Regions from separate parts of the Marinobacterium marisflavi genome, predicted to be linked through region 4. Evidence: predicted binding sites of a transcription regulator. Region 4 holds the regulator's gene; each other region holds the start of a gene.
What was found. The regulator sigma-54, encoded in region 4, starts transcription at its own class of promoters, with help from an activator protein. The targets are predictions, from matches to a motif close to TGGCACNNNNNTTGCTNT.
Positions count from the first base shown of each region.

Region 1: a site for sigma-54 is predicted at 3,735-3,752, ahead of AC1WNR_RS15035 (amino acid ABC transporter substrate-binding protein). Genes of this name have one in related genera too.
Region 2: a site for sigma-54 is predicted at 2,280-2,297, ahead of glnA (glutamate--ammonia ligase). Genes of this name have one in related genera too.
Region 3: a site for sigma-54 is predicted at 4,298-4,315, ahead of flgB (flagellar basal body rod protein FlgB). Genes of this name have one in related genera too.

Region 1 covers NZ_OZ457898.1:3,051,676-3,059,679, reverse strand. Annotated here, with positions in the region: gene AC1WNR_RS15050 (amino acid ABC transporter ATP-binding protein) at 1-265, opposite strand, end outside; gene AC1WNR_RS15045 (amino acid ABC transporter permease) at 268-1,368, opposite strand; gene AC1WNR_RS15040 (amino acid ABC transporter permease) at 1,379-2,596, opposite strand; gene AC1WNR_RS15035 (amino acid ABC transporter substrate-binding protein) at 2,670-3,692, opposite strand; gene glnE (bifunctional [glutamate--ammonia ligase]-adenylyl-L-tyrosine phosphorylase/[glutamate--ammonia-ligase] adenylyltransferase) at 4,056-6,911, shown strand; gene AC1WNR_RS15025 (branched-chain amino acid aminotransferase) at 7,177-8,004, opposite strand, start outside.
Region 2 covers NZ_OZ457898.1:2,825,258-2,833,261, reverse strand. Annotated here, with positions in the region: gene AC1WNR_RS13945 (MFS transporter) at 1-64, opposite strand, end outside; gene typA (translational GTPase TypA) at 196-2,004, opposite strand; gene glnA (glutamate--ammonia ligase) at 2,383-3,786, shown strand; gene glnL (nitrogen regulation protein NR(II)) at 4,040-5,095, shown strand; gene glnG (nitrogen regulation protein NR(I)) at 5,096-6,526, shown strand; gene trmL (tRNA (uridine(34)/cytosine(34)/5-carboxymethylaminomethyluridine(34)-2'-O)-methyltransferase TrmL) at 6,602-7,054, shown strand; gene holA (DNA polymerase III subunit delta) at 7,070-8,004, opposite strand, start outside.
Region 3 covers NZ_OZ457898.1:2,417,138-2,425,141, reverse strand. Annotated here, with positions in the region: gene AC1WNR_RS11910 (chloride channel protein) at 28-1,608, shown strand; gene AC1WNR_RS11905 (MotA/TolQ/ExbB proton channel family protein) at 1,732-2,499, shown strand; gene AC1WNR_RS11900 (flagellar motor protein MotB) at 2,517-3,683, shown strand; gene flgM (flagellar biosynthesis anti-sigma factor FlgM) at 3,760-4,107, opposite strand; gene flgB (flagellar basal body rod protein FlgB) at 4,349-4,732, shown strand; gene flgC (flagellar basal body rod protein FlgC) at 4,734-5,144, shown strand; gene AC1WNR_RS11880 (flagellar hook assembly protein FlgD) at 5,164-5,847, shown strand; gene AC1WNR_RS11875 (flagellar hook-basal body complex protein) at 5,884-8,004, shown strand, end outside.
Region 4 covers NZ_OZ457898.1:1,080,291-1,088,294, forward strand. Annotated here, with positions in the region: gene AC1WNR_RS05320 (carbon-nitrogen hydrolase family protein) at 1-571, shown strand, start outside; gene yjgA (ribosome biogenesis factor YjgA) at 586-1,125, opposite strand; gene mgtE (magnesium transporter) at 1,146-2,501, opposite strand; gene AC1WNR_RS05335 (HPr family phosphocarrier protein) at 2,545-2,814, opposite strand; gene rapZ (RNase adapter RapZ) at 2,819-3,676, opposite strand; gene AC1WNR_RS05345 (PTS sugar transporter subunit IIA) at 3,688-4,146, opposite strand; gene hpf (ribosome hibernation-promoting factor, HPF/YfiA family) at 4,162-4,452, opposite strand; gene AC1WNR_RS05355 (RNA polymerase factor sigma-54) at 4,510-6,069, opposite strand; gene lptB (LPS export ABC transporter ATP-binding protein) at 6,102-6,827, opposite strand; gene lptA (lipopolysaccharide transport periplasmic protein LptA) at 6,824-7,339, opposite strand; gene lptC (LPS export ABC transporter periplasmic protein LptC) at 7,317-7,895, opposite strand; gene AC1WNR_RS05375 (KdsC family phosphatase) at 7,892-8,004, opposite strand, start outside.

The sequences.
Region 1 (8,004 bases), 2.0 Mb from region 4:
TGCGGATGGTCTCGATGTTCTTCACATCATCAATCATTTCGACGCCATCAACGCGCAGAGAGCCCTCTTGGAACTCCTCTAGTCGGTTGATACAGCGGATGGTGGTCGACTTACCTGAGCCCGATGGACCACAGATAACAATACGCTCACCCTTTTTCACCCGCAGGTTGATATCTTTGAGTACGTGGAAGTTACCGTACCATTTGTTCAGGTTCTCAATAACGATGATGTCTTGAGCTTCTGCGGAAGATTTAACTGCAGTCATAGTTAATCTCTCTTATCTGTATTCATTGTGCGTTCGATTCGGCGCGACAGGACGGACATACCAAAACAGCTCGCCCAGAACACGAGGAATACGAACAGGTAGCCTTCAAGCGCGTGGCCACCCAGCCAGTATGAGTTAGACAGTGCTGTCTGTAGCGTCTGCACCACCTCTGGGATACCGATGATCAACAGGAAGGTGGTGTTTTTAAACAGCATGACGAAAGTCGCCAGAATATTTGGCATTGAGATCTTGATCACCTGCGGCAGGATAATCAGTAGGATCTTCTGCCAGTAGCTGAGGCCCACCGAGTCGGCCGCCTCATACTGTCCGCTCGGCACCGCAGCAAAGCCGCCACGGAATACTTCTGCCATGTAACCAGACATGAAGAAGATCAGTACCAACCAGACACGAATGAGCTTATCGACGTTTGTCCCTTCAGCGAAGAAGAGTGGCAGCATCACCGAGCCCATAAAGAAGAGCGACAGCACGGGCACGCCGCGGAAGAACTCGATAAAGATCACCGATACCGAACGAATGAATGGCATCTGCGAGCGTCGGCCCAGCGCCCAGAGGAAGCTGAATGGGAAGGCAACTATGATACTCGCAGCCGCCATAAAGACGTTCAGGGTAAAGCCACCCCAGAGGTCAGTGCTCACAACCTCAAGGCCACCCCAGCCACCGTACAGCACGGCCATCCCGATGAGCGGCAGTGCCAGCCAAGCAGCGATAGAGGCCTTCATACGGTAGTGCTTAGGTAGCGTGAATGACATCGCAATGACGATCAGCAGGAGCACGATCATCAAGTTGATACGCCACACCTCTTCTAACGGGTAGGTGCCGTAGAAAAACTGATAAGACCAGGCGTTAATAAACACCCAGCAGGCTCCATCTTTAACACAGGCGTCCTCTGTAGTTCCGCTCCAGTTAGCGGAGAAGAAGGCCCAGTCTAGGATGGGTGGGATGTAGTAGACCAGGAATGCGATGATTCCCAGGGTGACGATACTGTTGCCGATTGATGAGAAGAGATTCTCACGAATCCAGGCAACAGGGCCGACCGTCTGTACCGGAGCTGGACGATCTGCAATGGGTTGAAAGTCTTTCATCACAGCCTCCTTAGCGAGATACCAACGCGACGGCGTTGTTGAAACGGTTCATTAGGAACGAGATCACCATGTTCACCACGAAGTAGACAATGATCGTCATAAAGATGGTCTCAATTGCTTGGCCCGTCTGATTCAGTGCGGTTCCGACAAAGACGTTGAACAGATCGGGGTAGCCGATTGCCGCAGCCAGCGTCGAGTTCTTAACCAGTGACTGATACTCAGAGTTGAGCAGTGGCACGATCACGCGCATCGCCTGAGGTACGATGATTAGTTGCATGATCTTCTTCTCTTTGAGGCCGATACTGCGAGCGGCTTCTGTCTGACCATGAGGGATCGCCTGCACGCCTGCACGTACCGCTTCAGCGATAAATGCACCGGTGTAGACCGACAGTGCAATTGCGAGAGCCATAAGCTCAGGAATAACCGTGATACCGCCGAAGTAGTTGAAGCCCTTGAGTGCAGGATACTCCATCTCAAACGGGAAGCCGGTAACAATCAGCGCAAGTAACGGTAGGCCGATCACCATCGCAATTGAGGCGTTCAGTACCGGAAATTGCTGGCCTGTCTCATCCTGACGCTTTTTCGCCCAGCGACGTAGCACGAAGATACCGACGATCGCAACGCCAAGTGCTGCTTCAGCTAGCCAGAATAGGTCACCACCGACCATTTTTGGCAGGTAAAGACCACGCACGTTCAGAAAGATCGCTTCGCCAAGGCTAAGACTCTGGCGGGCACCAGGCAGTGCGGATAGCACAGCGAAGTACCAGAAGAAGACCTGCAGTAACAGCGGGATGTTACGGAAGATCTCTACGTAAATCAGCGCCGCCTTTCGGATCAACAGGTTGTGCGAGAAAGCTGCTACACCGAAGATAAAACCGAGAATAGTAGCGAAGAAGATACCGATGGCCGATACCAGCAAGGTATTGAGGAAGCCAACGATGAAGATCTTGCCGTAGGTATCGGTTGATTCGAAGGAAATCAACGTCATTAGTACGTCATAACCAGCGGACGCGCCTAAAAAACTAAAACCGGTCTTGATACCGGTCGCTTCCATGTTCGCTAGAACGTTACTGATGATGGAGTAGAAAAAGTAGCCTAATCCGAATACCAGCAGGATCTGGTAGAAAATCGCTCGGACGTTGGGATTGTTGTAGAAGGCAGCCGACGAGTTTCCACTCGAGCGTCTAGCGGACGCTTTGACCTCTTCAAGGGTTTTCTGTTTGAACATTCACATGACCTGAAAAATCGTAGAAAACAGGTACAAAAGAGGGGCTTGCGCCCCTCCCGATAGCAAGGCTGAATTAGCGCATTGCTGGTGCGTACAGGATACCGCCGTCACGCCAAGAAGCGTTTAGACCACGCTCCAGCTTCAGCGGAGAGCCCATACCTACGTTACGCTCGAACGACTCAGCGTAGTTGCCTACCTGAGTTACGATGCGGTAAGCCCACTCTGCGTCCAGACCCAGGTTAGCACCCAGTTCACCTTCAGCGCCCAGAAGACGCTTGTTAGCTGGGTTACCATCTTTCATCTTTTCGCCAGCGTTCATAGAGGTAACGCCCTGCTCTTCAGCTTCGATCATCGCGTTCAGAGACCACTTAACGATGTTGAACCACTGATCGTCACCCTGACGAACAACTGGGCCCAGTGGCTCTTTTGAGATAACTTCTGGCAGGATGATTGCGTTGCCTGGGTTTGCCAGACCAATACGCAGTGCAGCCAGCTGTGAGCCGTCTGAAGTCAGGAAGTCACAACGGCCTGATTCGAAGCCCTGACGAGTCTGGTCAGAGGTGTCGAAAGTAACCGCTTTGTATGACATGCCGTTTTCGCGGAAGTAGTCAGCGATTGCAAGCTCAGTTGAAGTACCAGCTTGGATACATGCGTTCGCACCGTCCAGTTCAGTCGCTGAAGATACGCCAAGGTCCTTCATGACCATGAAAGACGCACCGTCGTAGTAGTTAGTACCCGCAAAGTTGATACCCAGTGAGGTATCACGAGTGTGCGTCCAGGTGGTGTTACGCGAGAGCATGTCGATCTCACCTGAAGCCAGTGCAGTGAAACGCTCTTTTGCAGTCAGTGGTTTGTACTGAACTTTGTCAGCGCCACCGAGTACCGCAGCAGCTACCGCGCGACACACGTCAACGTCTAGACCGCTCCAGTTGCCGTTAGCGTCTTTCTCTGAGAAGCCAGCCAGACCAGTCGATACACCACAGGTCAGTGTGCCACGTGCTTTTACATCGTCGAGAGTTGCCGCCTGAACGGTTGTTGCAGAAGCTACCAGGGCAGTAGCGAGGGTTGTTGCGGCGAAAAGTGCTTTCTTAGCCATTTATCATTTCCTCTGGATTGAGTTGTTTCTTGTTTTAGTAAGTCAGCAACTAGTGTGCCAAGGCTGAAAAATGAGCGATAAATTGATCGTTTTTCAAGCTGCTGTACTGCTGAGGCTATACGCCAGCTCTGGCTTTTCGATCAATCGCACGCGCGAATTTGTTGCGTCAGCGCAAGGACTAGTAGGCGTAGATTGTTCTAATCTTATTCCAAGGTCAATATACATCTGCACTGAATTGATGCATTTTGAAACCGGTTGCGCTACGGATGTGCTAAAACATTAAGCAGAGTCATGGTCAGACCAAACGGATAGATCAGAAAATCTATGCGTACCAAACAGCATAGACCAAATTTTGGAGGTGCAATGCAGCAAGGACTCTCAGAGCTATTAAAACAGCAGTTGGAACGTGTCGCTGCTGGTCTTGATGGGCTAGAACTGCGGGATGACCAACGTGAACAACTGCATCGTGTCTTGATCGGCTCTGACTATGCGCGCGATCAATTTGCACGGTGCCCAGAGTTATTGGCTGAAACCGTCTCGACGGCTACTGAACCTTATCGGTCCGGTCAGATGGTTGAGCGAGTGCTGTCGGCACTCGATGGGGTCGAGTCTGAGGAGTCGCTGATGCGGGCGCTGCGTCATCTACGCCAGCGCCAGATGGTGCGTATTATTTGGCGCGACCTCAATCGCCTCGCTGATCTCCATGAGACAACGCTGGCGCTCTCAGACCTGGCCGACGCCTGCTGTGCTCAAGCGCTTGACTGGCTGCATGAGGATTTGAAACGAGATTTTGGTAGCCCTGTAGATGAGCAGGGGGTTGAGCAGCGGTTAGTCGTTATCGGCATGGGTAAGCACGGCGCGCAAGAGCTCAACCTCTCCTCCGATATCGATCTGATCTTCTCCTTTCCCGAACATGGCGAGACTGAGGGTGGGCGCCGTTCACTTGAGAATGCTGAATTCTTCAATCGTTTAGGCAAGCGCCTGATCAAAGTGCTGGATACGCAGACGGCAGATGGGTTTGTGTTCCGCGTTGATATGCGCCTTCGCCCCTTCGGCGCCTCAGGTCCCTTGGTGGCCAGTTTTGGTGCGATGGAGCACTACTACCAGACGCAGGGGCGGGACTGGGAGCGATATGCGTTGATTAAGGCTCGAATTGTTGCTGGGGATGTAACGGCTGGTAATGAGTTGTTGAGGAGCTTGAACCCGTTTATCTACCGACGCTATATCGACTACAGCGCATTTGAATCGCTGCGCGATATGAAACAGATGATTAGCCGTGAGAATCGCATCAAAGGCCGGCATAACAATATTAAGCTGGGCTCGGGTGGTATCCGCGAGGTTGAGTTCATTGCTCAGGCTTTCCAGTTGATACGGGGCGGGCGTGATAAACAACTACAGCAGCGCGAGTTGCTGAATATACTGCCCCTTTTGCCTGATGCGGTTGGTGTGCCTCAAGTTCTTGTCGATGAACTGCGAGAGGCCTATCTGCTGCTGCGCAATGTTGAACACTCAATTCAGGCGCTAGCGGATAAGCAGACACAGGAGTTGCCCGCAGATGAGCTATCGCTTGAGCGTATTGCTTGGAACTTAGGTGATCTGAGCTGGAGTCAGCTTGAGCATCAGTTAAACGCGGCGCGCGAGAATGTGAGTAAACATTTCGCTGATGTCATCTCCCCAGTTGAGGGGTCCAGTGCAGAAGAAGCGACTGAAACTGATCGGGAGTTGGCTCAGCTTTGGGAGCAAGGCTTCGAAGATGCTGAAGCTCTGCAGTCACACTTGGGCAATTTGGGCTTTGTCGATGTTGAGCGGGCGGGCAAAACGCTAATCGAGTTCCGCAATCTACGCACGGCGCAGGTACTACAGAGTATTGGGCAGGAGCGTTTGCTGGCTCTGCTTCCTCGGTTACTCAATGAGCTGATCAATTGTCCGCAACCGGAGCAGACACTGGAGCGTGTGTTACAGCTGATTCAGGCGGTACTGCGTCGCTCGGCCTATCTGGTGTTGCTTAGCGAAAATCCCGGTGCTTTAAAGCAGCTGGTACGTCTGTGCAGCGCTAGCCCCTGGTTTGCTGAAAAGCTGGCGAATCAGCCCGTGCTGCTTGATGAGCTGATCGACTCACAAACACTGTTTAACCCGCCGGCAGCAGAAGAGCTGGGTATCGAATTACGCCAGCACCTTTTGCGTATCCCAGAGGATGATATCGAGCAGCTGATGGAGGCGCTGCGTTACTTCCGTAACGCGCATATTTTGCGCGTCGCGGCAGCCGACATAACAGGCGCGCTACCGCTAATGAAAGTGAGTGATTACTTAACCTGGCTTGCTGAAGCGATTCTGCAAGCAGTGCTAGAGATCGCTTGGCGTGAGATGCTGGCGAAATATGGCACGCCACAACGTGCTGAGGGCGAGTTGGCCGAGATGGATTTTGTCGTGGTCGGCTACGGCAAGCTCGGTGGCATTGAGCTCTCTTACGGATCGGATCTGGACTTGGTCTTCTTACATGACCTGCCGGGAGATCTGTTCACCACGGGCGGGCCGCGCGAGATTGCCAATACTGTGTTTTTCACCCGCTTAGGCCAGCGCATCATTCATATATTGAACACCTTCACGCCCTCGGGGCAGCTTTATGAGGTCGATATGCGTCTGAGACCATCAGGCAACTCAGGCCTGCTGGTGACGTCGCTACAAGCGTTTAAGCAGTATCAGCTAAAAGAGGCTTGGACTTGGGAGCACCAGGCGTTGGTGCGTGCTCGCCCTGTTGCCGGCAGTGCGCGCTTGGCTGAGGCCTTTACGGCGGTGCGTGGCGAGATCTTGAGTCAGCGTCGAGATCCTGCGGTGTTGCGCCAGGAGGTGATCGATATGCGTGAGAAGATGCGCAAACATCTGGGGTCGAGCGAGAGTACAGAGGGCGTGGATCTGAAGCAGGATGCCGGTGGTATCGTTGATATAGAGTTCAGCGTGCAGTACTTAGTGCTCCGCCATGCTGCTCAGGCCTCTGGGCTGTTTGAGTACACCGATAACATTCGGATATTGGATGCGTTGGAGTCTAGTGGTTATCTGTGTCAGCAGTCGGCTGAGGCTTTGCGTGAGTGTTATAAGACCTATCGCTCGATTGGGCATCGGCAGAGTTTGGAAGAGCGCAAAGGGTTGGTTTCAGAAGCTGAGATTGCGGAGATGCGAGCTACAGTTTCTGGAATTTGGGGGGAGATTTTCTCTGCGTAATCGGTCAGATCTTTAGTTCGACGCGCGCACTGGCGGCATAACCTCCAGACTCGCTCGAGCACTGCCGCGCGCTTGCTCCTGCGTTGCGCGGCATACCGTCCATCCATGGACATATCCGTGTGGCGCTCCGTATTTCACATCCATGTGAAATAAGGGTCTGGAGGTTACACCCCCAGCGCGCCAGCATACCCAGAAGGAGATATCGACAACGTTCTTCAGGGACAAAAAAAGCACCCGAAGGTGCTTTTTAGATAGGTCGGCTCGCTTACATGTGGGTTAGCCAGCCGTGTGGATCTTCGGCCTTGCCCCACTGAATGTCGTTCAGTGCGCGGCGCAGTTTGAGGGTGGTTTCACCGATACCCCCATTGCCGACGTTGAACTCTTTACCGTTGTAGATCAGTGTACCGACTGGAGCCAGAACTGCTGCAGTACCCGATAGGGCAGCTTCACAACCCGGTTTAGCGGCGCGTTCAAGCAGCTCTTCATCACTCAAATCCCGCTCTTGAACATCCATGCCCATATCGCGAGCAATGGTTAAGATGGAGTCGCGCGTCACGCCGTGCAGGAAGCTCTCATCCAGTGCTTTGGTAACGATGGTGTTTCCATCGATCAGCAGGAAGTTGGCGGCGCCGGTCTCCTGCACGTCACCACCTGGGCAGAAGAGGACCTGATCGGCTTGCACTTCGGCTTTGGCTTTGAGAATCGGTCCCATTGCTGCCGCGTAGTTACCGCCAGATTTAATCATGCCCATGTGTGGTGGGCAGCGCATGGCATGGTCATCAACCAACAGACGCAGCGCTTTGTCGCCGCCAGCAAAGTAATCGCCAACGGGTGACAGCAGGATGTACTGGCACGAAGTGATTGATGGCACTGCCGCCTTACCGATTGCTGGCTCAGTACCGATGTGAGTCGGGCGGATGTACATCGAACCCGGTGGCTCAGGTACGTCAGAGATGAAGCGACGCACGATGGTCTCGATCATCTCTTGAGTCTGAGCCTTGTCGATCTCTGGTAAACCGAGCAGGAGGCTGCTCTGTGCAAAACGATCGATATTCTTATCCATGCGGAAAATTTTCACCGAACCATCGGCGTG
Region 2 (8,004 bases), 1.7 Mb from region 4:
TCATCGCCATGCCGATAATCGAGAAGAAGATCGGGCTGACGCGATAGAAAATAGAGTTGGCCATTGGCAATCCTAGCGAACAGAGTTGGTGCAAGTATCAGACTTGAGTCTACTCTTCAGGCTAGTGCATTTCAGCATAAAAAAACGGCGAGTAGCCGCTAGGGCCGCTCGCCGTTTTCTCCACTTCTGAGAGAGTTACTTCTTGGCGCGCTTGCGCTCGTTCTCTTTCAGTAGTTTCTTGCGGATGCGAATGCTCTCTGGTGTTACTTCCACCAGTTCGTCATCTTCGATGAAGTCCAGCGCCTGCTCCAGTGAGAAGCGGATCGGCGGTGTCAGAACGATATTCTCATCGGTACCTGATGCGCGAACGTTGGTAAGCTGCTTACCCTTAGTTGGGTTAACGACCAGGTCGTTATTGCGGCTGTGGATACCGATGATCATGCCTTCGTACACGTCGATGTTAGGACCGATCATCAAGCGGCCACGCTCCTGTAGATTGAAGAGTGCAAAGCCGAGCACCTTGCCCTTAACCATAGAGACCAGTACACCGTTGTTACGGGTAACTGTTTCACCCTCTTTAACCGGACCGTAGTGGTCAAAGACTGAAGTCATGATGCCGGTGCCCGAAGTCATTGTCAGGAACTGGCTACGGAAACCGATCAGACCACGTGACGGAGTCATGAACGTCAGGCGCACACGGCCTTTACCATCCACTTCCATATTGGTCATATCAGCGCGACGTTTGCCGAGCTCTTCGATGATAGAGCCCTGGTGCTCCTCTTCGACGTCGATCATAACGACTTCGTAAGGTTCCTGAATCTGACCATCAACCTCTTTCTGGATTACCTCTGGACGTGATACGCCAAGCTCGAAACCTTCACGACGCATTGACTCGATCAAAACCGATAGGTGCAGCTCGCCACGACCGGAAACACGGAATTTCTCGGGAGAGTCGCCATCTTCAACGCGCAGCGCAACGTTGTGTATCAGCTCGCGTTCAAGACGCTCTTTGATGTTTCGGCTGGTGACGAACTTGCCTTCCTGACCTGCGAATGGCGAGTCGTTCACCTGGAAGGTCATTGATACAGTTGGCTCGTCAACTGAGAGAGCTGGCAGCGCTTCGACCAGTTCTGGATCACAGAGGGTGTCGGAGATGTTGAGCTCGTCCAAACCTGTTACACAGACGATGTCGCCCGCCTGAGCGTTGTCGACATCGACACGCTCTAGACCGTGGTAGCCCATGATTTTCAGTACGCGACCCGCACGCACCTTGGCGTGGCTGTCGATGACTTTTACCGGAGTGTTGGTTTTAACTTTGCCGCGAGTAATACGGCCGACACCGATTACACCGAGGAACGAGTTGTAGTCCAGAGCTGATATCTGCATCTGGAAGGGGCCGTCGACGTCAACACGCGGTGCTTCAACATATTTTACGATGGCCTGGAATAACGCATCCATATCTTCGCCCATCGCTTCGTGGTCATCGCCAGCGATACCGTTGATTGCGGAGGCATAGACAACGGGGAAGTCGAGCTGCTCATCAGTCGCGCCGAGGTTGTCGAACAGATCAAAAACCTGATCCATAACCCAGTCTGGGCGAGCGCCTGGGCGGTCGATTTTATTAATAACCACGATTGGCTTGAGGCCTCGTGCGAAAGCCTTCTGCGTTACGAAACGGGTCTGCGGCATTGGGCCATCGACCGCGTCTACAAGCAGTAGAACCGAGTCGACCATCGACAGTACGCGCTCTACTTCGCCACCGAAGTCGGCGTGTCCCGGAGTGTCAACGATGTTGATGCGGTAATCGTTCCATGTGATGGCTGTGTTTTTCGCCAGAATGGTGATGCCGCGCTCTCTCTCCTGGTCGTTAGAGTCCATGACACGTTCAGCGCCCTCGTCGCGGCGGCCAAGGGTGCCTGACTGCTGCAGAAGTTTGTCGACAAGCGTGGTTTTGCCATGGTCGACGTGTGCGATGATGGCGATGTTGCGTAAGTTTTCGATCACGAGGATATTCCTGAATATTAAGTGCGCGAAATTATACGCTCCTAACCCTCGCGGCGCGACCTAAATGCCCAGTTAATTGAGGTATATGGATTCACGAAAATAGTGCAAAAAATTCTACTGAGAGTATGATATTGCACCAGATCTGAATGCGACTCATACGCGCCGCACTATAATAGTGCAAATGTAGCTGTCGTGTTCAATATTGGTGCAATATTTTGCTCGCTCTGAGGGCGCAAATCGCTCCAACTGTTGATCTTAAAGCTGTTTGAGGCGGTTGGCATACTGCTTGCTTATATCCCAGCGCGTTTTTAAACAGCACGCTCACGCAGAGCGTAACTAAGCTAATAAGTCTGGCAATACCTGGAATGGAGAGAGCCAATGTCCAAGACTCTGGATCTGATTAAAGAAACTGGTGCTAAGTGGGTTGACCTACGTTTTACTGATTCACGCGGTAAAGAGCAGCACGTAACTATTCCTACTCACGAAGTAGGCGAGAACTTCTTCGAAGAAGGTAAAATGTTTGATGGCTCTTCCATCAACGGTTGGAAAGGCATTAATGACTCTGACATGATCCTTCTTCCAGACGACTCAGCGACTATCGTTGATCCGTTTTCTGAAGATGCAACTGTTATCGTTCGTTGTGACATCGTTGAGCCGGCTACTGGCCTGGGCTACGAGCGTGACCCACGTTCTGTTGCTAAGCGCGCAGAAGAGTACCTGAAATCTACTGGCATCGCTGACAGCGCTATGTTCGGTCCTGAGCCAGAGTTCTTTGTATTCGACGAAGTTCACTTCCACGCTGACATGTCAGGCTGTGGTTACTCTGTATCGTCTGAAGAAGCTGCTTGGTCTTCTAACCACAAGTTTGAAGGCGGCAACACTGGCCACCGTCCACGTGTTAAAGGCGGTTACTTCCCAGTACCACCAGTCGATTCTCTGCACGATATGCGTGCGGCTATGTGTGATGCCATGACCGCTATGGGTCTGCACGTAGAGGTACACCACCACGAAGTTGCTACTGCTGGTCAGTGTGAGATCGGTGTTGCGGGTAACACGCTGGTTAAGAAAGCTGACGAAGTTCAGATTCTTAAGTATGCAATCCACAACGTTGCTCACGCTTACGGCAAAACTGCTACCTTCATGCCTAAGCCAATCGTTGGCGACAACGGTTCTGGTATGCACGTACACCAGTCTCTGTCTAAAGATGGCAAGAACATCTTTGCAGGCGACGCTTATGCTGGTCTGAGCGAAGAAGCTCTGTACTACATCGGTGGTATTATTAAGCACGCTAAAGCACTGAACGCTCTGTGTAACCCAGGTACTAACTCATACAAGCGTCTGGTACCAGGCTTCGAAGCTCCAGTAATGCTGGCGTACTCTGCACGTAACCGTTCAGCGTCTATCCGTATTCCATACGTGACTAGTCCTAAAGGCCGTCGTATCGAGACTCGCTTCCCTGATCCAATCGCTAACCCATACCTGTGCTTCGCAGCGCTGATGATGGCTGGTCTGGACGGTATCCAGAACAAGATCCACCCTGGCGATGCAGCTGACAAAGACCTGTACGACCTGCCTGCTGAAGAAGCAGCTCAGATTCCACAGGTGTGTGGCTCACTGGAAGAAGCTCTGGACGCACTGGAAGCTGACCACGAGTTCCTGACTCGCGGTGGTGTTTTCACTGAAGACATGCTGGCCGCTTACATCGAGCTCAAGCGTGAAGAGTGTCTGAAAGTTAGCACTACTACTCACCCAGTAGAGTACGATCTGTACTACTCAGTATAAGACCAATACTGAATCGAAAAGCCCAGCTTATGCTGGGCTTTTTTGTATCTATCCCACCTCCGTATCAATCAACGAAGCGCTATTTTGGTGCGACCTCACTCGCCTTATTTTCGCTGTGCACTATAATGGTGCATGCACGCGATGATATTTTTTGATCAGCAGAGACGAAAAGTCTGTAGCCCAAGTATTACGCGGTTTGTGGCGTATTGGCAGAGTTTTTGCTCCATGATATTCAGTTAAAAATGGAACCCCTATGACAACTCCAAATCAGTATTCACAGCTGGTAGAGAATCTTACAAGCGCCGTTTTGGTGCTAGATCGCGCGCGTCAGGTGATCTTTGCTAACCCCTCTGCCGAGGTGCTGTTTGATGCTAGTCGTAAGCGTATGCAGGGTCTTAGCGCAGAGATCTTTTTCGGTGGCGAGCGCGAAGAGTTAGAGTTACTGCATCTGGTCTCCAAGACTGGTCACCGCTTCAGCAAGCGCGAAGCAAAAATGTTAACCGTCACAGGGCAGGCGCTGATAACCGATTACAGTGTTTCGCCGCTACCCGATGGCTTGATCTTAATTGAGGCACATCCACGGGATCGCCTGCTCAGAATTGAGCGCGAGGAGGAGTTACTTAATCGCCACGCTTCCGCCAGCGGATTAATACGCGGTTTGGCGCATGAGATTAAAAATCCTCTGGGCGGTATTCGTGGCGCAGCGCAACTTCTAGAGCGCGAACTACCCAGTGACGACCTCAAAGAGTTTACCCGCATCATCATTGACGAGGCGGACCGTCTTCGCAATCTGGTCGATCGTATGATGGGCCCGTACCGCAAACCACAGATCTCAGAGGTTAATATTCACGCGGTACTCGAGCATGTGCGCTCGCTGATTGATGTCGAATCTGAAGGCCGAATTGAGCTGGTGCGTGACTACGACCCCAGTCTGCCCGAGTTTGATGGTGACTATGAGCAGCTGATTCAGGCAATTCTGAATATCTGTAAAAACGCATTGCAGGCCCTGCAGTCTGCCAATATTGAGAACCCAAGAATTACGCTGCGTACACGTGCGCTGCGTCGCATCACGCTAGGTACAGAACAACACCGTCTGGTGGCCTGCGTTGAGATTGTCGATAACGGCCCCGGGATTCCTGCTGAGCTCGTCGACACTGTCTTTTTCCCTATGGTTACTGGTCGTGCTGAGGGTACAGGGCTTGGGCTGTCCATCGCCCAATCAATTATTAACCAGCACTCGGGTCTGATTGAGTGTAAATCCAAGCCCGGCCGAACCAGTTTTCAAATTTATATTCCGTTGGAGAGTTAAATGTCAGCCGCTGCATGTGTCTGGATCGTGGATGACGATCGCTCGATTCGTTGGGTGCTAGAGAGAGCGCTGTCTGGCGCAGGTATGGATACTCGCACCTTTGATAATGGTGATGAACTGCTGCGTCGAATAAAGCAGGAGCAGCCTGATGTCATCATTAGCGATATCCGTATGCCAGGTATCGATGGACTAGAGATGCTATCTCAGTTGCAGGAACTCTTCCCGCAGATACCGACCATCATTATGACCGCCCATTCAGATTTGGATAGTGCGGTTGCCTCTTATCAGGGTGGTGCCTTCGAGTATCTTCCCAAACCCTTCGATGTAGATGAGGCCGTCGCACTAGTGCAACGGGCTGTAGAGCACGCTGAAGAGCAGCGCGGCAAACAGCCTGTAGCGGTGGAGGAAGCCAGCACCGAAATCATCGGGGAAGCGCCGGCGATGCAGGAGGTTTTCCGCGCGATAGGGCGTTTGTCACACTCAAATATTACCGTTTTGATCAATGGTGAGTCGGGTACGGGTAAAGAGCTGGTTGCTCATGCTCTGCATACGCACAGTCCGCGCGCTGCTAATGAGTTTATTCCGCTCAATATGGCGGCAATACCGCGTGACCTGATTGAGTCCGAGCTATTTGGACATGAGAAAGGTGCCTTTACCGGCGCACAGGCAGCTCGTCGTGGCCGCTTCGAGCAGGCGGACGGCGGCACGCTCTTTCTTGATGAAATCGGTGATATGCCGGCCGAGACTCAGACGCGCTTGCTGCGCGTATTGGCAGACGGTGAGTTCTACCGCGTCGGTGGTCATACGCCAGTGAAGGTGGATGTACGAATTATCGCTGCGACTCACCAAAACCTTGAGGAGCTGGTAAAGCAGGGTAAGTTCCGCGAGGATCTGTTCCACCGTCTCAATGTTATTCGTGTGCACATACCTTCACTAGCGCAGCGCCGTGAGGATATCCCACGCTTGGCCCGCCACTTCTTAGCCGCTTCTGCACGTGAGCTGGATGTTGAAACTAAGACGCTGCGCCCAGAAGCAGAGGCTTTTCTAACCAAGTTGCCCTGGCCGGGTAACGTGCGCCAGTTGGAGAATACCTGTCGCTGGCTGACAGTCATGGCCTCCGGCCGCGAAGTGCTGGTGTCGGACTTGCCGCCGGAGCTGCTTGAGTCCAATGCTCAGGCACCGGCTGTCACGGGGAGCTGGGAGCAGGCGCTGAGAGGCTGGGCCGATCAGCAGCTGTTTACCGGTAATAGCGGTATTCTCAAAGAGGCGGTACCGCAGTTCGAGCAGGTGCTGATTGAGACTGCGCTGAAGCACACAGGTGGGCGTCGCCGAGATGCTGCTGAGCTACTTGGCTGGGGTCGAAATACTCTGACGCGCAAGATCAAAGAGCTCGGTATGGATGCCGAGGATAGTGCCTCAGAGGCGAGTTAACAGGGTATACTGGACAACATCATTGAGCTCGCGTTGAAGCTCTGTTTAGCCAATAGATAGAGAGTAGAACCTCCTGTGCTAGATGTGGTCCTTTATCAGCCTGAAATCCCACCGAACACCGGGAATATAATCCGTCTCTGCGCCAATACTGGTTTTCGTTTGCACTTAATTGAACCGCTCGGTTTTGAGTTGGATGATAAGCGTCTGCGTCGGGCGGGACTGGACTATCATGAATTTGCTGAGCTCAAGGTCTACCCTAGCTTAGAGGCCTGTGTAGATGCGCTCCAACCTCAACGCATTCTGTCGATGACAACCAAAACAGATGCGCGTTATTCAGATCACCAGTTTGCCGTTGGGGATATGATTCTTTTAGGTCCAGAAACGCGAGGCCTTCCGCAGGAGGTGCTCGACTCAACCACGCCGATCACCCTGCCGATGCTAGAGAACTCTCGTAGCCTAAATCTTTCCAATGCCTGTGCGATCGTGGTGTATGAGGCCTGGCGTCAGCTCGGTTTTGCCAGCTCCTAGACCTAGGAGTGGATATCAGGAGGCGAGCAGCGGTAGCTTAACGCCAGCCAATCTCAGGCTGATCTGAGCAATCAGCAGCCAAGGGTCTGCTCGGTTTTGGCCCTTGATCGCCGCGTCCGCCTCACCCGCTGTTCGCAGCATCGCTTCAAGTTCGGACAGACGCACACGGCGACTGGCTGTGCGTACCAGAGTTTTGCGCTTACCCCAGATGCGCTCACGCTGCGCCAGCTGATCGTAATTTTTGCCTTGAGCGATGCCCTCAATAACCCGATGCAGACTGCGCAATTCGCGGGTGAGTGCCCAAAGCACTACCGGAGCCTCAAGACCCTCTTGGCGCAGCGCGTGAACGATATGTTGGCAACGTGCAGCCTGGCACTGCAGTGCAGCGTCCGTGAGAGCGAAAATATCAAAGCGTGAACTGTCACTCACCGCAGCATCGACCTGATCGAGTGTGAGCTGCTGATTGGGGTAGACCAGAGTGAGCTTTTGTAACTCTTGTTGTGCGGCGAGTAGGTTTCCCTCTACCCGATCAGCAAGGCTCTGAAGTGCTTCCGGTTCGAAGCTCAGCCCCATAGTGGCTGCGCGCTGTGTCAACCAGCCGGGCAGTGCCTCTACTTCAACCGGCCAGATCTCAACGATCATCCCCTTGGTCTCAATGGTTTTAAACCAGGCGCTCTTTTTAGCGCTGCCATCGAAGCGGTCTGCAAGGATTAGCAGGACTGTATCTGGGGCTGGATTGTCGAGGTAGCGTTGCAGCAGATCACTGGTCGCCTTCAGGATTTTTTGCGAGCCGAGGCGCAGCTCAATGATTTTACGTTCGGCAAACAGCGAGAGGCTATTGGCTGACTCGAATACCTGATCCCAGTTGAACTGTGCATCGACATGCATCAGCTCACGCTCTGAGAAATCGAGCTCGCGTAGCTTAGCGCGGATCAGGTCAGCGGCTTCGC
Region 3 (8,004 bases), 1.3 Mb from region 4:
GCGCATAACCAGTTTTCGAAGTTGCCGATGCTGGTTCTTCTTGGACTAGGATCCGGTCTGGTAAGCGCCATAGCCATAAGTCTCTTCCGCTGGTTGATTGAGCTGCCGGCAGCGCTCTATACCTCGATGGGGTTAGATCACAGCTCTTTCTGGGCGCGCTTTTCAATTCCTGTTGTTGGCGCGATTCTGTTCTGGCTCTACTGGCGTGCGCAACCCCCAGCCTCTCGGCGGGTCGGTGTGCCACACCTTTATGAACATCTCTCCTACCATCATGGCGAGCTCCCTTTCCGTAATTTGGTGAATCAGTTGGTGGGTGCCGCCATAGCTATTGGCACCGGCCAGCCGGTTGGGCGCGAAGGGCCGGGCGTACACATCGGTGCTGCGATAAGCAGTTTCTTCGGGGTAAAATGTGGTATCTCGTTCAATCATCAACGCCTGCTTTTTGGATGTGGCGCGGCGGCGGCTATCGCTGCGCTGTTTAATACGCCGTTGGCCGGGGTACTGTTTGCGATGGAGGTGATTCTGCTGGAGTACAGTCTTGCTGGGTTTACCTCTATTATTGTGGCGGCGGTGAGTGCCGATGCACTGACCCGCTATATCTTTGGCTCGCCTGAGGTGTTGGGGCACGCTATTCAGAGCAGCGATACCCTGTCTCAGTTTCCGGTATTGGCGGTACTTACCCTATGCGTGGCACTGGCTGGTTATCTGTTTCAGCAACTGATTATTACGCTGGCTCGGCATCGCTCCAAAAATTTACTCGCGAATTGTCTCTTTGCAGGGGTTTTGGTCGGCTTACTGTTGGCCTTTGAACCGGCTTTTGTAACGCCAGTGCATCACGTGATGCAGAATGCATTGGAGGTGAATTACAGCGTGGCGGAATTATGGAAATATACCCTGTTCTATCTGCTCGTGCCGGCGATCGTGTTGGGAGTGGGTGTACCCGGGGGGTTGATCGGTCCTTCGCTCACCCTAGGGGCTCTAATCGGTGCTTTGTTAAGTGTTTCGATGGGGGAGTGGGCGCAAGCTGTGGATGCAACAACACTCTCTCTGATCGGTATGGCGGCACTGCTATCGGCCGTGATTCATGCACCGCTGGCAGCGCTTTTGGCGGTATTTGAGCTCAGTGGCAGCGTACAGACACTGACGCTGGCGATGGCTGTGATTGTGCTCTCTGATCTGTTAATGCGCTCGGTATTCCGGTTGCCCTCTATATTTGAGCGTCTGTTGCAGGTGCAGGGGCTGTCTCGTGATACCCATATCTATCGCCGTTTAATGATGAGCATGAATGTACGAGATCTGATGGACCCCTCGGTCCATGACCATCGTGCGTTGGATAGCCTAAATCTCCTAGCGGATGCCAATTGGCACCTTGTCAGTCACACCGAACAGCACTCTATTCTCCATCGTGAAGAGCTGCATGAGCGATCCGATGAACCTGGTCAAAAATGCCAGTTCTGCACCATTGATGCGCGTGCGTCGCTACTTCAAGCGATCGATATGATGCAGACTAACGGGTGCGAGCGCTTAGTGGTCCAAAAGCACGGGGTAACACAAGGTGTCATTTCACAGCAGCATATCGAGGAGTACTATCTTAATGCGGAAGATTAGCGCCACTGTTGGGCGACTTGGGGCTAAAGTAGTGCGCTAAAGTGCCGATATGAGTCTAGAGGTTTAAACCAGAGTTTCTCCTTTAGTTTGAAAGGTTAATAGTATTTCAGGATTGGTTGAGTCATGGATATCGCAACGCTCATAGGTTTGTTAGGTGCCATTGGTACCATCGTGATGGCGGTCGTATTAGGCGGCTCTGCTGGCATGTTCATAAACGTACCATCCTTGGTTATCGTCTTTGGTGGTACCTTGATGGTTACGATGATGCGCTCCTCGATGGGGGACTTTGTGGGTGCGGTGAAAGTTGCTGGACGCAGCTTTGGCAACCCACTGGAGAAACCCGAGGCGCTGATTGAAAAGTTCGTCGAGTACGCCGAAATGGTGCGCAAAGATGGCATGATCGCGCTGGAGAGCAAGGTGGCAGAAGAGAAGAACGCCTACCTCAAGAACGGTCTAGAGATGTTGGTGGATGGTAAGGATAAGAGCTTTGTACAGACTCAACTAACCAAAGAGACCGAAATTATGACGATCCGCCACGAGCGCGGCGCGGATGTCTGGTCCGCCATTGGGGATTTTGGGCCGGCGATGGGTATGATTGGGACACTGGTGGGTCTAGTGCAGATGCTTGCTAACATGAGTGATCCAAAGTCGATTGGTCCGGCGATGGCGGTGGCGCTGCTAACGACGCTTTACGGTGCCTTTCTGGCCAATATTATTGCATTTCCGATTCAGCAGAAGTTGAAGCAGCGTCTGGTGGATGAAGCGCTAAATAATGAGCTGATTCTAAGCGCCCTGAACTTTATGCAGGATGGCGGCAACCCTCGTGTATTGTCCGACAAATTGGTGATCTATCTTGATCCGGCCACCCGGGCGAAATTTGCCAACGCTTAAACGGCATTGAGAGAGTTATGGCCACGAACGAAGAGACCGTCCAAGAGAACGCACCAGAAGAGGTGATTGGCACTGCAGTCGCAGAGGATGCCCCACCCGAAAAAGAGGTTGAGTGCGAGGAGTGTAAACCCGGCGCGCCTCTCTGGATGGCCACGTTTGCTGATATGGCAACTCTATTGATGGCCTTCTTTGTCCTTATTCTCTCCTTTACAGAAGCCCGTCGACTGCAGTATCTACAGGCTGCCGGTGCCCTCTCAGAGGCTTTCGGTGTGCAGAAAGAGGTACAGACCTTTGAGCGACCCGATGGCACCATGATTATCAATAACTCGTTCAGTTCATCAAACGCCAACCCCACTATTGTCAGTTCTGTAGAGCAGAGTAAGGTCGATGAAGACGACCCCGAGAAGGAGCTGGACCGCAATCGCAAACAGAAGAGTGAGTCCAGCGAGAATAGCCCGAGTGAGCAGCTTGAGTCCTTGTTGGCGGAGTATATCTCTAGGGGGCAGGTGGCGGTCCGCCAAGATGATCAGCGTGTCCTAGTAGAGATTCAGAACTTCGGTTCGGCTCAGGCAAATGAACAGCAGAGCTCGCAAGAGGTTGGTGGTGTCATTCCACAAGAGAAAGTTGAGTTGCTGCGGCGAGTTGCAGAGTTCCAGAAGAGTGCGCAAGCGCCGATCGAGGTTCTTGAGTACGCTGATACACCGAATTGGGCCGACCAGCAGCCAACAGATGAGCCGATGGACGCGGTTACACATAAGATTGAGCAGTTGAACAATGAGCTGGCGCGCGAAATAGAGAGCGGGATTGCTGAGGTGGAACGCCAGGGAGATCAGATAATTGTTCGCTTGGCCGAGAGTGCTACCTTTCCATCAGGCGGTTCCAAGATGAATACCAGCCGCGCTGAAGCCATGCTGCGCAAAGTGAGCAGTGTGATCACTAAGAATGACGGCCCGGTTACGATCGAGGGGCACACCTCTTCTGAACCAGTCCAATTGGATGGTCAGTTCCCGTCGAGTTGGGATTTGTCGATTGCTCGAGCCTCCTCGATCGCAAACTCGTTGTCTGGGCAATATGCGATTGACCCTGAGCGTTTGACTGTTAAGGGTTACGGGGACACCAAACCACCCGCGCAGGGGAGTGCGTTGGGCGAGCGGCGTATTGAAATTGTAATGGACGTAAACTGACAGCTAATCTGAATCTTAAGTAGAGAAAAGTAAAACGCAGAGCGATTCACCGGTCTGCGTTTTTTGTTTAAGTGGGTTAGCGTTTGATGCCCGGCGGGGGATCGATCAGATCGGCTAGGTTGAGCATCCGCTCAGCGATTGCATCGGGATCTAGCGGGTATCGACCCTCGGCTATAGCCCGCTTTATCATCTCTACCTTCTCCATATCGACGCCTGATAACTGCGCCGCCAACTGATTTGTGCTGCTCGCACTTTTTGCCGTATGGGTCAGGCTGACCTGATCAGAACTTGCACGCAGCTCACGCTGCTGTTGTAGATCGATTGGATCCTTAGCGGGCACAGTTTCGCCAGCGCTACTTTTACGCGGACTGGTCTCAGTTCTCGTAGCGCTATTGCGAGTTAAAAAGTGCACGTTATCAGCCATCAATCGTTCCTAGATATAGTTTCTCACTCTCTTATCGGCAACCCCTGATAAAACTTTAGCGAGGAGTGCCGTTGTGGGCGGCAAACGGTTGCCTCCTCTGCCTACTACAACGCCTGTTTGTAGACATAGATGAGCCAAAAAGTCAGTAAATCTTACGATAAAATATTGATTTAATTATTTAAATTATTTTTGGCCTGCTGTTTGCTTTTGCTTGGCAAGGGTATAAGAAAAGAGGCAAAAAATGTCTTTATTACAAGATCCATTTGGTATTCACGCTCAGGCGCTCACGCTTCGGTCTATGCGCTCTACCGTGCTAGCAGCAAATATTGCCAACGCCGATACGCCAAACTACAAAGCGCGTGATATCGACTTCAAACCGCTGTTATCCGGCAACTCTGTAGGTGAGTTAAGGATGAGTGACCGTGATCATATCCAGAGTGCCTATGGCGAACAGGGCGGGGACCTGCTCTACCGTATCCCAACCAACCCCTCCCTAAATGGAAACACGGTTGAGATCGATACAGAGCAGGGCATATTCGCCGACAACGCCATGCGTTATCAGGCAACACTGACCTTTTTGAACAGCCGAATCAAAGGCATTAAGACCGCGTTGAGAGGGGAATAAAATGTCATTTTTTAATGTGTTAGGGGTAGCGGGTTCGGGCATGCATGCCCAAATGGTTCGAATGAACACCATCTCATCCAACCTTGCCAACGTGGGTGTGGCAGCCTCGAGTGCCGAAGAAGCTTACAAAGCGAAGCGGCCGATCTTTCGCACGGTAATGGATCAAACAACCGAAACTTTCGCGGCAGGTGTGTCGGTAGAGAGTATCGGTAACAGCGATAAACCCAATGATCGGCGTTTTGAGCCCAACCATCCAATGGCCGATGCCGATGGCAATATCTATATCTCCAACGTCAACTCAATCGAAGAGATGGTGGAGATGACCGTGGCGTCACGCTCGTACCAAAACAACGTGGAGTCGATTAACACCGCGAAAAAGTTGGTGTTACAGACGCTACGCCTAGGACAGTAGAGGCTAGGAGGTTGCCCCAATGTTAGCAACAGGAATTAGCAGCGCGGTGCGCACGACCGACGACTATCTTAAGGCTCAAGAGGCAGAGGCCGAACGCACCTCATCAACGCTTGGCCAGAGTGACTTTTTGAAGCTGATGACCACTCAGTTGATGAATCAGGATCCCCTGCAGCCGATGGAGAATGGAGAGTTCTTGGCGCAGATGGCGCAGTTCTCGACTGTCAGTGGCATAACCGAGATGAACACCTCGATGCAGTCGATGTCAGACAGCTTCCGTTCGCAGCAGTTGATGCAGGCCAGTGGCCTTATCAATAAGAGTGCCTTGGTTGAGGGGGCCTTCGCCCAGCTCGATGCGACCAAGGGACTCAAAGGAGCAATTAGCCTAGATCAGGCGACTGATGGCACACAGATTGTGGTGAAGAACCTCAAGGGTGAGGTGGTCTACTCCGAGCATGTGGGGCTCATGTTTCCTGGAATCCATGAGTTCTCTTGGGATGGCATCACCAATGACGGCTACCCGGCCGAACCGGGTGAATATTTTGTTGAGCCAGTGGCACTGAAAAATGGTGAGGCTTATACCCCCACCACACTGGTTTACGCCAATGTAAATGCAATTTCGACAAGCCCCGCGGGCGAACTTCTGCTGGAGGTCGCTGGTGTCGGCAACATTCCATTTAACGAGGTCTATCGCGTCGGCGAGTAGAGCGATTAGAGACGATACACTTAGGGGACAACAGCTATGTCATTCTATACATCACTTACAGGACTTAACTCGGCCACCTCTCAGTTGGCGGTAACCTCAAACAACATTGCCAACTCCGGTACCACAGCGTTTAAACGCTCACGGGCCGACTTTGGTGATATCTTCTCCACCTCGCCGCTGCAGAAATCGTCGGCCCAGATTGGTCAGGGTGTACTCCTCAAGGGGGTTAACCAGGAGTTTAGCCAGGGTAACATTTCGACATCAGGTAACTCGCTCGATTTGGCGATTACCGGTGACGGTTTCTTCCCACTAAAAACCGCCGACGGTCTGCAGGATATCTACACCCGTAACGGTGCCTTCATGCTCAACGAGCAGAATAACGTGGTGAACTCGACTGGACAGCGACTGATGGCGGCATCGGTCGACTCATCCGGCACGGCGGATTTGAGTAACCTGAGTGCTCTTACAATTCCGTCACAAACAACGGGCGAGGCGCAAAAAACAACCGAGGTGAAGCTGGGCCTTAACCTGCCAGCGGATGCCGCAGTGATCGATGCGAAATTCGACCGAACTGATCCGTCCACCTATAACGAATCCACGGCACTGACGGTTTACGACGACTCCGGTGAGGGGTATCTGGCCACCATCTATTACGTGAAGACACAGACGGCAAATATTGGCACGCCGGAGAGTAAGTGGCAGACCTACTTCTTTATCGGAGATCAGGCCTTTAACTCACGCCTGCAGCAGGTGACCAATGAGTCGGGACAGTACTTGGAGATGAATGGTCACGGTGATATGCGTTATGTGACTGCTCGGGCATCGCAGAAAGTCGGTATGTTCCGCTATGACGAGAACGTCACCAAGCAGAACTCTGTGCCGGCAACGACCGTCTCATCAGTGCCGAGTGCGTCAACAATTATTGATGCGGATGACAACATCGAAGTTACCGGAGACAACCTAAAGTTTGACTTCACACTGACCGTCGATGGGGTTTCGCAGGCCATAAACCTTGATCTGACCGGTGATGATGATGTCGTTGACCACGAAATCGCTGGGGATGATCTGGCCTCTAAGCTGACAGTGGCGATCAACAACGCCTTCTCTGATCCAGCAAATACCTCAGATGCAACCCCCGCAGTTGAACCGAAATACGGCATGAAAGTGGTTTATGAAGAGGGGCAGTTCTCCTTCTCTTCTGGCTCTACGGGTGACTCTTCGAGCATCGAATTCTCCGATGTAGATAAATACGATGTTCAGGGTATTGATACCTCGACCGGTGCGTCGCAGATTCTGGGTGTGAGTACCGATAACGCTGTCTACGCTATTGGCGCAACCGATAACGCCGTGCGCGGTAAGGTATCGGACCCGGCGGTGCTCAAATCCGATCCGGTCATTTTGAAGTCGGACGGAACCATGACAATCGCCTCTGACTTAGATATCGAGGTGGTGGTGAACGGTGTGAAGTCTAACTTTACACTCGATATCGGTAACTCAAGTCTCAAACCAAGTGTCATCGCCGGTCTGCTAGAGCAGGGGATTAACTACCCAGATGCGGCCATCGATACGAAGGTTCTGCAGGATGCTGGCACAGCAGTGACGGAATCGGGGCAAAAGCTGCGTGGTGTAACCGTGGAGTTTGATGAGACCACCAACCAGTTTACCGTCACCAGCCCTACCACAGGTTCGGCCTCTGTTATCGATATCGTAAAGATTGCTGAAACAACGGGTGATAAAGCTGAGGTGCCTGAGCTGTTCGGTTTTGCCAATACCACCCGAGCCGTCGGTGTGACTAACCCCTGGGTTAACCTGTCGCAGCATACGGTCAACGGTACTCAGACCTTTGTGGAGCTCGGTGATGATGGCTACTACGAGGAGGTGACTGACCCTTCAGGTGTGGACTCAACCATCAACTCAGAGACGTGGAAGCCTGTCTTCCTAGACCCAGGTGAGCTGACCTTTACACTCAACGGTGAGGCGCTATCGCCCTTTATGGGTATCCCATTCACTGCACGCATTGTGGCGGGCCAGGATACCAATATCCCAATCAGCGACATGACCATAGACTTGACTCGATCCAGTCAGTACACCGGCACCTTCTCGGTTTTGAGCCAGTCGCAAGATGGTCAGCCTGAAGGTGACCTGATGGGTCTGGAT
Region 4 (8,004 bases):
GGGCAGCTTTCCCGTTCCATCGGCGGACGGACGTGTATATGCTCGCTCCCTGCTGTTCAGCGCTGCAGGTGAACAGGTCGCTCAGTATGACAAACGTCATCTGTTTGATGTTGATGTGGCCGACTCTAAGGGTGCTTATCGAGAGTCGAGTTGGATAGCACCGGGCGAGGCGCTGAGTCTGGTCCGTACTCCGGTGGGGCTGTTGGGGCTCTCCATCTGTTACGATCTGCGCTTCCCTGCTCATTATCAGCGTTTGCGACACTTAGGTGCTGAGGTGATCTCTGTACCCTCTGCCTTTACTCAGGTGACCGGCGATGCGCACTGGGAGGTGCTGTTGCGAGCGCGTGCTATTGAGAGCCAGTGCTATATTCTTGGTGCCGGGCAGGGTGGTGATCACGGTAATAACCGTCTCACCTATGGTCACTCGATGATTGTCGACCCTTGGGGGGAGGTGATCGCTCAGAGCAAGCCTCAGGGCTTCGATGTCGTGACTGCTGATATTGATTTGCAGCGCCTACACCGGATCCGAACTGAGATGCCGGTGCTAGGTCAGAGGCGTGACAGCCTCTAAAAGTTAACGGGCTGCTAGTTCTCTGACTGCTCTTCCAGCTCACGCAGGTATTGGAATATCTTACGAAACGCCACGGGAGGTTTGTTCTGTGCCCGCTCTTTGACGGCATTGCGAATCAGCGTACGTAGATGCTGGATATCGCAATCAGGGTAACTAGCGATCACCTCACTGAAAGCCGCCTGACTACGCTCACTGTTCTCATCGATTAGCTGCTCACGCAGGCGCTCTAAGCGGTGAAAACGTTGGTTATGGGCTTCTGAAGCGGAATCAAATCGCTCGATAGCAGCTTTGATCTGGTCCTCATCTTCGTTACGCATCAATTTACCGATGAAGTTGAGATGGCGTTTCTTAGCACCATTACTCGTGATGCGGGCCATCTCTTCCACTGCTTCACGTAGACGCTGATCCATGGGTATCTGCGCCTGTTGATCTGGACGTAGCTCAGTCAAACGCTTGCCCAGCGCTTGAAGTTCATCCATGTAGCGCTTCATTTCGGTACGGCTGACGTACTCGATCTCCTCTTCAGGTTCGTCTTGGTAGCGCTCTTTTCTCATTCTCTTAGTCCATCTCGGTTCTATGCGTAGAAGAAGGTTGCTAGCCCCAGGAAGGCGAAGAAACCTACTACATCTGTAATGGTGGTTAGTAGCACGCCGCCGGCGAGTGCGGGATCTATGCCGGCTGATTTCAGTGTCATTGGCAGCAGGCTTCCAGCTGCGGCTCCGGCAATTAAATTGACGATAATAGCCATAGCGATAACGATGCCGATGGTAGTGTCTTGGAACCAAAGTACAGCAATCGCGGCAACAACGGTTGCCCAGAGCATTCCGTTTAGCAGGCCGACTACCAGCTCACGATTGAATAGCCAGCCGATATTAGAACTCTCGATATGCCCCAGTGCTTGACCGCGGATAACCAGCGTCAGTGTCTGGCTACCGGCGATACCACCCATTGATGCAACGATCGGCATGAGCACTGCAAGGGCCACAACCTGGTCGATTGTGGCTTCAAACAGTCCAATAACCGCTGAGGCTAGGAAGGCCGTAATCAGGTTTATACCCAGCCAGACAGCACGGCGTTTACTGGTTTTAAAGATGGGGGCAAAGGTGTCCTCATCCTCATCTAGACCTGCCATGCTCATCAGCGAGTGGTCAGCATCCTCTCGGATAACATCTACCACGTCATCGATAGTGATACGCCCCAGTAGGCGACCCTCGTCGTTCACTACCGGTGCGGAGATGAGGTCGCGCTGCTCGAAGATACGGGCGACCTCGTCATCGGGCATATTAGCGGGAATCGCATCTTCGCCATCAGCCTGCATGATTTCGCGCACGAGCATGGTTGGATCGGCGGTTATCAAACGTGTCAGCGGCAGTACACCTATCAGGGTGTTTTTCTTGCGGCTGACAATGAAGATTGAGTCGGTGCCTTCCGGAATCTCTCGATGGCGGCGCAGATAGCGCAACGCCGCCTCGACAGTAATGTCGGGACGGATGGTCACCGTATCGGTGTTCATCAGGCCGCCAGCGGTGTCCTCAGGGTAGGAGAGTACCTCCTCCAGCCGCTCGCGGTTTTGCAGATCCATGTTCTCGAGCAGTTCGCGCATGATCGTGTCAGGCAACTGCTGCATGATGTCTGCAAGGTCGTCGGTGTCCAGAGATTCGGTGATCGCTAGCAGCTCGGAGGCATTCATTTCGCTGAGGATTTCAGCCTGAATATCGTCACCGAGGTGTTGTAGCACATCACCCTCATTGTCCTGATTGATCAGGCCCCAGAGGATACGACGTTCGCGGGGAGGGGATTTTTCCAGCAGATGCGCAACCTCTACGGGACGCATGCCGCGGTTAATCATAAAACGGATTTCCCGATGCTGATTGGTCTCGAGGGCGGTCGACAGCGATTCTAGATCGATCTGATTATCGTCTGTGCTCATCATTCGTCCCTCAGAGCGAGTGGCTTAAGAGTCTCTTAAGGCACTACTCCTCTTCATCAAAGCGGTTATTAATTAGCGCTGTCACAGCGTCCATTGCTGCCGCCTCATCCTCACCGTTGGTGATGATTTTGAGTTCTGTCCCTTTGGAGGCAGCCAGCATCATTACGGCCATTATACTCTTAGCATCGACCTCGCGACCCCCTTTATCGATACGAATGTCGCAAGCGAAGGAGCTAGTGGTGCCGATCAGTTTAGCGGCGGCTCGAGCGTGCAGCCCAAGCTTGTTGATGATCGTGATCTCTTGTTCAATCATAGAGTTAATTCAGCTCTCGGTGGCGCACCTGCACATTATCCATATGCTCTTTGAAATAACCAGCAAGTTGTTCAGCGACAAACACAGAACGGTGCTGACCGCCAGTGCAGCCAATACCCACGGTGACATAGCTGCGATTGTTACTTTTGAAACCGGGTATCCAGCTCTCGATGAATGAGCGTATATCTTCAATCATCTTCTTCACCTCAGGTTCCTTACCCAAGAATTCGACGACCGGTTGATCCTGCCCGGTATACTGGCGCAGCTCAGGATACCAGTAGGGGTTGGGTAGAATTCTAACATCGAAGCTGAAATCTATATCCAGTGGCACGCCATGCTTGAAACCGAAGGACTCAAACTGCAGTGCCAACGTCTGTTCAGCCCTTTGGGCGACCCGATCTTTTATTGTGTCGCGCAGTTGGTAGAGTGTTAGCTGCGTGGTGTCGATCTGAAGGTCAGCAGCGGAAACGATGGGTTCGAGTAGTGACTTTTCAAGTTGAATAGCTTGTTCGAGAACAATCTCGTCGGTACTCAGCGGATGTTTTCTTCGAGTAGCAGAGTAGCGTTTGAGCAGGGACTCTTCCGAGGCGTCTAGAAAGACAATCTCGAACGACAGATCCGACGCCTCTCTGAGACGCACAACAACCTCTTCGAATCGCTTCAAATCTGCAAACTGATTACGAGCATCGATGCCGACCGCAATTCGCCGTGGGCCATTTGAGTTGGAATTCATTTGATCGACTAGCATCGGCAGCAAACTGGCAGGCAGGTTATCGATGCAGTAGAAACCCACATCCTCCAGTGCCTGAAGTGCAGTGGTTTTACCCGATCCGCTGCGTCCGCTGATTACTACGAGTCGCATCTTAATTATCTCTAGGCTCTAGACAGGGATTGAGCGTTGTTGAATAGCGCATCACTGTTGGGACTCTGGCGCAGTTCGTTAAGCGCTTTCGGGTTGCTGAATAGTTCAGCGAGGCCCGCTAGCGTTTTTAGATGCTCATCGTTGCCGTCGTCCGGAACGATCAAAGCGCAGATTAGGTCGACGGGTTGGCTGTCTATCGCATCAAAGTCGATGGGTTTAGTCAGTGTCAGCAACGCAGCAGCCGGTTTGTCGGCTCCGGCAATGCGACAGTGGGGAATCCCAACCCCTGACCCTAGGCCTGTGCTGCCTAAGCGTTCGCGGTTAAGTAGTCCAGAAAAAATAGTGTCAGCATCGGTGCCATTAACGGAAGTGGCCAGCATCTCGCTGGCCACCTCTAAGACACGCTTTTTGCTAGCAATGTCAGCACCCTGTTGGGTCGCTGAACTGATTAGCAGTTCTCCAAGTTGCATTGTCTATTACTTCACTTATTTGTGTGATTTCATTTTCTCTTTGTGCTTGATGATCTGGCGGTCAAGTTTGTCCACCATCGCATCAATCGCGGCATACATATCATCGTGCTCATGTGAGGCGACAACCTGACCGCCGGCCAAATGAATATCGGCCTCAGCTTTCTGACCCTGCTTCTCCACGCTAAGGGTAACCTGAGCACTCTGGATGTTGTCGAAGTGGCGCTCTAGTTTGTCAAATTTGGTACGCACGTATTCGCTCATGCTTTCAGTCAGCTCTACATGATGTCCGGTGATGTTAATTTGCATATGACTTCTCCTCGTACCGGGCGGAATAGGGTAGAGGCCCGCCCTGCCTCAAAAAATCTATTGCGAAACCAGTCGTTTGCGTTCATTTGACGGTGGTATGTTCAATACCTCACGATACTTTGCAATTGTCCGTCTGGCTACATTGAAACCTTGATCTTCAAGTATTTTGGCTATCTTGCTATCGCTCAGGGGCTTACGGCTATCTTCATCATCGACCAGCTTACGGATGACAGCGCGGATGGCTGTCGATGAAGCCGAACCGCCATCGACTGTGCTGATGTGGCTAGAGAAGAAGTACTTCAGTTCGAAGACGCCGCGTGGCGTATGCATGTACTTCTGCGTAGTGACACGTGAGATCGTTGATTCGTGCATCTCTACCGCCTCAGCGATGTCATGCAAAACCAGCGGTACCATCCCCTCATCACCGCGCTCCAAGAAGCCGATCTGTTTGGCAACAATCTGTGAGGCGACTTTCAGCAGGGTTTCGTTACGACTCTGTAAACTCTTCAGGAACCAACGCGCCTCTTGAAGGTTATCGCGTAGGTACTGGTTCTGTGCGCTGGTATCACCGCGCTTGATCAAGTCCGCATACTGATCGTTGATTCGGAGTTCTGGCGACACTTCGCTATTTAAGCTGACCACCCAATCCCCTTGTACTTTACGTACCAGCACATCAGGAATGACATACTCGGCCGCATTCTCGGTGATAATCGAGCCGGGGTGTGGGTTAAGTGTTTGAATTAGTTCAATAACGGCTTGAAGGCTATCTTCCTTAATCCGCATCCGACGCATAATTGATTTATAGTCGCGGTTGCCCAAAAGCGCCAGATAATCACGGCACAATCTCAACGCCTCTGGGCGCAGAGGGGTATCAGGAGAGAGCTGTTTGAGCTGAATCGTCAGGCACTCGCTCAGGTCGCGTGCAGCGACCCCAGGAGGGTCGAACTGCTGTAGTCGGTGCAACACCGCCTCGACTTCGTCCATCTCGACATCCATGAACTCTTCAGGGTACTGCTCCTGACACTGCAGCAGAATATCGCCGCAGTCGGTTGTCAGGTAGCCGTCGCCGTCGATAGCATCAATGAAAGCCTCAGCGATAAAACGATCCAACTCGCTCATACGAGTCAAGTTGAGCTGCCAGCTTAGGTGATCTTGCAGCGTGTCTTGCAGCGTGTCGTTATCGCCGGGCGTCCAGTCATCGTCGCGCGTTGCCGTGCTTGTGGTGGTGCTGGTTTGGTAAGTGTCGTCCCATGAGCTATCTGTCGCCAGCTCATCGGGTATCCCCTCATTCCAGTCGCTATCGGTTTGACTAGAGTCCGGCTGATCATCCCAGTCATTGCTGCTCAGCTCGCTCTCTGCGGAGGAGTCAATTTCGTCACTGGCTTGCGTACTGACTTCGGCAGAGTCACTGCTGGCTACTGATTCTGATTCGCTGGAATTCGTTTGGACGTCGCCCTCATCCTCCTCAGCTACTTCAAGCAGCGGATTGGATTCAAGCGCATTCTGTATCTCAGTCTGTAGCTCCAGTGTGGAGAGCTGCAGCAGGCGGATCGCTTGCTGAAGCTGAGGCGTCATCGTTAATGACTGGCCTATTTTTAGCTGAAGAGACTGTTTCATAATTCTTTATTCACTTAAACGAGCCAGGACAATTACAGCCTAAACTCGTCCCCTAAATATGCCTGACGCACCTGCGGATTGGCTAATATCGCCTCAGCGTTGCCCTCAGCGAGAATGCGTCCCTCACTTACAATATAGGCGCGTTCACAGATATCGAGAGTCTCGCGCACGTTGTGGTCGGTAATTAGTACACCGATGCCGCGATCTTTCAGGTGGCGAATTGTCTGTTTTATGTCGCTGACTGAAATTGGATCGACGCCGGCAAAAGGTTCATCTAGTAAGATAAATTTCGGATCATTGGCCAACGCACGGGCTATCTCCACACGTCGGCGTTCACCGCCAGAGAGCACCATCCCTTTGGAGTCGCGTATATGGGTGATATGGAACTCTTCAAGTAGTGCTTGAGCCTTCTCTTCACGCTGCGCCTGAGTCAGATCTTTGCGTGTCTCCAGAATGGCCATTAGATTATCGTAGACACTTAGCTTGCGAAACACGGAAGCTTCTTGTGGCAGATAGCCGACGCCCAAGCGGGCGCGCTGATGTATGGGTAGGCGAGTGATGTCATCCTGCTGGAGTCGTATGGCACCTCGATCAGCAGAAATTAGACCGACGATCATGTAGAAACAGGTGGTTTTCCCAGCACCATTGGGACCAAGCAGCCCGATAATCTCGCCTTGCTCAACGCTGAGTGAGACATCTTTGATCACTTCACGGCCGCGGTAAGCTTTAGCCAGAGCGTTAGCTTCCAGTCTGATCATGAACCCGAATCACTGCGTGGCTGAATGACCATGCGAACACGTTTGTCGGATTTGCTGTCACTGAAGGCGTCTACCAGAGCTTTCTGCATATCGTAATTGATACGAGCACCGGTAAACTCATCGCCGGCCTGGGTTACCTTGGCGTCACCGATAATCTTCAGTAACTGCGTGCCGACCCCGTAATCGAGCTTATCGCCCGTCGCGACGGTGACGGCCTGCTCCTCAGAGGGCTGCTGCTCAAAATAGGCAGGTGTGCCATCTGAGATGATCTGATCCACATTGCCTTCGGCATCACGACGCAACTCAACGCGATCGCCTCGCAGGATCATGCTGCCTTGGGTTATATCAACATTGCCGGTGTAGACAGTGATGCCCGTATTGTCGTCGATACTGGCGCGGTCAGCTGCCACGTAGATCGGCTGGTCGCGATCGCTCTCAAGTGCGAAACTGCTGGCGCACAAACAGCCGAGAAGGGCAGCGGTAGAGAGTTTAACGGTTTTCAGTTGCAACATAGTTGCCCCTTACTGTTGATAACAGTTCCATGCGGTTCTCGGCAGTATAAAACTCCATACCAATTGCCCGCGTTTCACCCGAGCTACTGGTGATCTCTACAGGGTCTTCAGTGACCGCCAGCTCGCTATTCGGGAAATAGGTCAGGCTTGGCGTGAACATTGCAACAGCCTGATCTGTCTCTGGATTATGGTGAAGCTCCACCTGTTCCGCAAGGTCTAGGCGGCTGTTATCGTCCTGATAGGTTGCTCGCATCGCACTCAAGGTGTGCGTAACCTCTTGCGATGGCTTGAAACCGACAGAGTAGGGGCGTGTCAGTTCGCTTTCGCGCCGCCCCTCGAAATGGGTAATCGTCTGCGCATCAGTGACCGAGCTGCGTTTGCCGTTAAGGTCGTAGCGAGTTAGCAAAGCCTCGTTGACAAACCAGTCGATGCGTCGGTCGCTGTCTGTGAGGGTCTGCTGAGTCTCGCTACTTCGAAAGCCGAACTGCCACACCAGGAGCAGGGCAAGCACCAGCAGTGAGGCGACAATCAGACGCAGACGATTAAGTGAGATCAAAGATAGCGCTCCAGGGCTGCATCGAGCTTGCCTTGAGCGGCGAGGATTAGATCACAGAGCTCGCGAACAGCACCTGCTCCACCTGGTTTGTCGCTGATCCAGTCAGCAT